DNA from 2 places in the Pseudoalteromonas sp. BSi20311 genome. Region 1 is predicted to be linked to the other one. Evidence: predicted binding sites of a transcription regulator. Region 1 holds the regulator's gene; the other holds the start of a gene.
The links. The regulator LexA, encoded in region 1, represses DNA repair genes until DNA is damaged. The targets are predictions, from matches to a motif close to TACTGTATNNNNATACAGTA.
Positions count from the first base shown of each region.

Region 2: the regulator LexA is predicted to act here: its motif matches at 1,501-1,520, upstream of P20311_RS08465 (LexA family transcriptional regulator).

Region 1 covers NZ_BADU01000142.1:7,562-9,975, forward strand. Annotated here, with positions in the region: gene coxB (cytochrome c oxidase subunit II) at 1-698, opposite strand, end outside; gene lexA (transcriptional repressor LexA) at 1,173-1,790, opposite strand; gene P20311_RS14390 (PaaI family thioesterase) at 1,979-2,414, shown strand, end outside.
Region 2 covers NZ_BADU01000075.1:57,559-59,972, forward strand. Annotated here, with positions in the region: gene P20311_RS08450 (LexA family transcriptional regulator) at 1-16, shown strand, start outside; gene P20311_RS08455 (ImmA/IrrE family metallo-endopeptidase) at 400-936, opposite strand; gene P20311_RS08460 (helix-turn-helix domain-containing protein) at 947-1,297, opposite strand; gene P20311_RS08465 (LexA family transcriptional regulator) at 1,561-1,926, shown strand; gene P20311_RS08470 (hypothetical protein) at 1,934-2,386, opposite strand.

The DNA of each region.
Region 1 (2,414 bases):
AAGCCATGATCTTTACCACACAGCTCTGCACACTGCCCGCGGTAAGTACCTACTTCATTAATATTGGTCCATGTTTCATTGATAAACCCAGGATTTGCATCTTTTTTAACAGCAAAATCAGGTACCCACCATGAGTGAATCACATCATCTGAGGTCATTAAAAAACGTACTTTTTGATTAATCGGTAGCACCAGCGGCTTATCTACTTCAAGTAAATAGTTCGGGTTTTTATCGGCAAGATTAGTTATTTCATTTTGAGGAGTCGCTAACATTGAATAAAACTCAACATCCTCCCCCATATATTCGTAATGCCATTTCCATTGTGAGCCAGTAATTTTTATGGTGATATCAGCTTTGCTGGCATCCTCCATGGCAATTAGGGTTTTAGTCGCAGGAATGGCCATAACAATTAAGATGACAAAAGGAATGGCAGTCCAGAGTATTTCTACTTTGGTGCTTTCATGAAACTGGGCAGGGACAGCCCCTTTAGATTTGCGATGATGAATGAGTGCCCAAAACATAATGGCAAACACGATCACCCCAATCACACAACATATTAAAAATATAGTCATGTGTAGTTGGTATACATTATTACTTATATCAGTTACGCCTTTACGCATATTATATTGGCTATTAGCAAGCACATTTTGCGAAAAAACTAACAATATAAGCCACAAGGAAGAACTCAGCTTACCCATGTGACGGCTCCTTTGATGCTATTGCTGACGCAAAGCGAAGGGACATACTACTTAAACGCCCATTCGTTATTTTTATTTTTTATAAGGGTGCTGGAGTTATTAAATGTGTGTGCTCAAAACGACTACGCTGTGAGTTATTTTTATTCCAGCTCTTTAATAACTAGTTAAAAAATAAACAATAAGCAAGGTGAGTATGAAAAATAAACAAGGGGTTACTTAAAAAAGTGCAGCAAAAAAGTAGTCACTAATGAGTTAGTTAACCTAAGAGTCAGGGGTGGTAAGGGGTAGCTTGAATAACAGCGGAAAAAATATAAAATTTTATGATTTAAAAATAATTAGGATAAATTTATTTATATATAAGTATTTAGCGATGTTATTTACAATAACAAAAGCGATTAACAAGCAGCACCATAAAAAATAATACAAGTAAAATCAGCGCCTAATTAATATTAAGCGCTAAGTTATGCTTAACTATCACATCCAATCAGCGTTACGAATAACACCTACCGCTAAGCCTTCAATATTGAAAGATTCATTTTCCAAGTCGACTTCAATGGCCGAAAACTCGTCATTTTCAGCATGCAGTAATACTTTTCTGCCGGCTTTTTCTAGGCGTTTAACCGTAACATCATCATCCACTCGAGCAACAATAACCTGACCATTTTCAGCCACTTGAGTTTTATGTACAGCGAGTAAGTCGCCATCCATAATACCAATATCTTTCATACTCATGCCGTTAACACGCAGTAAAAAATCGGCCGCAGGTTTAAACATTAAAGGGTCAATTTTACAGTGGCTTTCAACATGCTGTTGCGCCAATATTGGCTCACCCGCAGCAACCCGACCAATTAAAGGCAAGCCTAATTGCTCTGGCTCTTCTTCTTCAACAAGCTGAATGCCGCGACTCGCACCCGGCTTCATTTTAATTACACCTTTTTTAGCCAGTGCTTTTAAGTGTTCTTCTGCAGCATTTGCACTTTTAAAACCCAGTGTTTGTGCAATTTCGGCACGTGTAGGAGGCATACCAGTGTCTTTAATAAACACTTTGATAAGTTCGAGTATTTGCGCTTGGCGTTTTGTTAATGGTCGCATACAACTGGTTTTCCATACAGTACAATTAACTGTGAGTATATACAGTTATTTAAAAATCGCAAATATAAATTAATACCTTATAAGTCATGATGGCTAAACAATAAGATGCTTTAAAACCGCAATAATAAATGTAATTATTAGCAGCGCATTATCATATTAATTCTCAATTACTTATCCAAGGAGCTAGCATGAGTATTTGGCACCAACCAATTACATTAGAGTTTTGTAAGCAATTAGATCAAGGGATCACTGGCCAAGGCACGCTCATGAAGACCATGGGAATTGAAATCAGTGAAATTGGTGATGACTACTTAGTCGCCACTATGCCAGCCATACCTGAGCACCATAATCCAATGGGTATAGTGCATGGTGGTGCCAATGTCGTGCTTGCTGAAACAGTAGCAAGTTATGCCGCTAACTTTGTGGTTGATTTCAGTCGATTTTATTGTGTTGGGCAAGAGATCAGCGCAAGCCACTTAAAAGCGTCACGCAACGGCACATTAACCGCTACCGCAAGGGCTTATCATATAGGTAAACGCAGCTCGGTTTGGGATATTAAAATAACCAATAGCCGCAATGAGCTTTGCTGCGTATCAAGAATGACCGCAGCCGTAGTCGAGCGAA
Region 2 (2,414 bases), on a different contig from region 1:
GGGTAAGTCTTTTTAGTTAACTAAACACCAGGCACAAAAAAGCCCGCGTTTGCGGGCTTTTATATGCAGACCTACTGGTTACTATGCTCGGACTAAGAATGCCCAAGCTTGATAACCATACTCGTGAGCGTCTAATTGTTTTTCTGATTTACCACGTACTTTGCGGTAGCGGCAGAAAATCCACTTAAACCCTTTCGGAGCAGGCTTGTTACCTAACTTTTTTAGTTTCACTCATACAACACCTCCTTACTGAGATAAATTGTTTCCTTGAGTTTTTGGTATTATGGTGCTAAATTCATCATTGACTTAATACGAAAACGCAAGGTCTCGATGCTACTCAGTACATCAAGCTTTTTGTTTTAAGACTCTAAGTGAGTTGGCGCTCATTTAGAGTCTACCCTACCTAAAAAATTTACTTTGGTAGGTTGCTGCTTCCAAAGATACACCACATAGGTCTGCAATTTCTTGCGGTGCTTTCCCCTTCAGCAAATCTTTTTTTGTGTATGGCATTAGAATTTCACCACCAAAACAATTGGCCTGCCATTCACTATCTTCGAACGGTCTTAGCTCTTCATTAGTTCTGGCTAAAGTAATTTCTAAGTTTGAGTGTAATATATAATGCCCCAACTCATGTGCGGCAGTCATTCTATCGCGTCCACAACCATCCAGCGCTCGCTCGTAAACATCTTCTCTAAGCATTATTGTTTTTTGTTCTGGTATAGTGAGCCCATGATTACTTTGCATTACTGATTTTGGAAGAACTTCAAAATTAAACTCATTATCAAGTTTAGGTAATGTAAATTCCAACATTTCAATAATGGGTAAGTATAGTGAGCTACTACCCTGCTTTTTTTCTAATGTTAAACGCACAATCGAAGCAGCTTCTCGAATAGCATGCCTAGATTCAGGTGGTACTTTGATAGAATAACCGCTCAAATCACACTCCTTATTTCTCTAATAATCGTTTTAAATTTTCATAATCTTCATTATTTAAGTCATCAAAATTTCTTGCAAATAGAAGCGCTGCTTCTCTTGCCGTTTGATTTTTACCTTGTAAATTAACCTCTACGGAAGTTTGCGACAGCTCTGCATTCTTACGTAACTCTTTTTCCATTTCAGTATTCGGCTTTAGACGATTAATAATCTGCTCTAAAATGTCACTTGTAACAGGCCTTTTACCTGTTTCAATTGCCGAAATATAAGATGAAGTTTTACCTAGCGATTCAGCTAAAGCTTTTAACGATACCTCTAGGTCAATCCTCAGTTTCCGTACTGATTTTCCAAAAGGACTTAACATATTTATTCTCCCAACCCATGACGCGGTAATGGATGAAATTCACCCAACATGAGAATAGTAACTTAGCCGAGAAAATAAATCAACTAAATTTAGATGATTTATTTTCTCGGCTAAGTTTAGTTCTTTGCAAGATTAAATAGTAAGATATCTTATGCGTAATATTATGGCACTTATCTTTAAAGCAGTTAATGCGAAACACTCAAAACTGTATATCCATACAGTTAATTTTATGCTTTAATTAATTTTTTAGCAGGCTTATAAAAATGCTCATACAAAATGTTCTGACAGGTCCTAATTTAAAAGACCTTAAAACAACACTTGATAATAACTTTTTAAGTGACGCTACATTTGTTGGACGCGCCAGTGGTAATAGTATGGAAGGCGTTGGTATATTTGATGGCGACTTACTCATAGTTGATAGAGCTAAATCTGTTAAGCACTATGACATAATTGTGGCTTGTTTAAATGGCCAATTCGTTTGTAAGCTTGCTGATTTAAAAAATAACCTTTTACTTTCAGCCAACCCAGAAAATGAGCCCGTTAAACTCACAGAGTTTGACCAGTACAATATTGAAGGTGTTGTAACTCAATCAATTAGAATGCATAGGGCTAACTTAACCTTAGGATAGACAGCAGTTACATTAACTTTAAAAAAGGCTCTCCTTTCACAATCACTTTTGTTGTATCTAATTTATTAAGCTCATTTGTATTTATGTTTAATAAATTAGCTTCAACTAAAAATACCGCTCTTTGGTTTTGCTTATCAACACTCAAAACTTTAACTTTTGCAAATGTTTCAGCCTGTTCTGATCGAACAAGCGCTTCACCCTCTACGTCTGCAAATACAGAAAAGTTAGGGTTATCTTTTGATTTTGATACAAGCTCAACACCCTGCTTTATATCTTTCTTTTTTATAGCAAACGCATGAAAGTCGTTGTCATTTTTACCAAACGAAACAACCACTGACTCATCTGAACTAGCTAACAAATTAAATGTATCAACGCTTATATAAAGTATCTTCTGTTGAAAATTATAAACATGCGAATAAATTATTAACGCGACAAATATTATAGAGAAAAATATTTTCATAGGGGCGAACTCTAATTAACATGTTTAT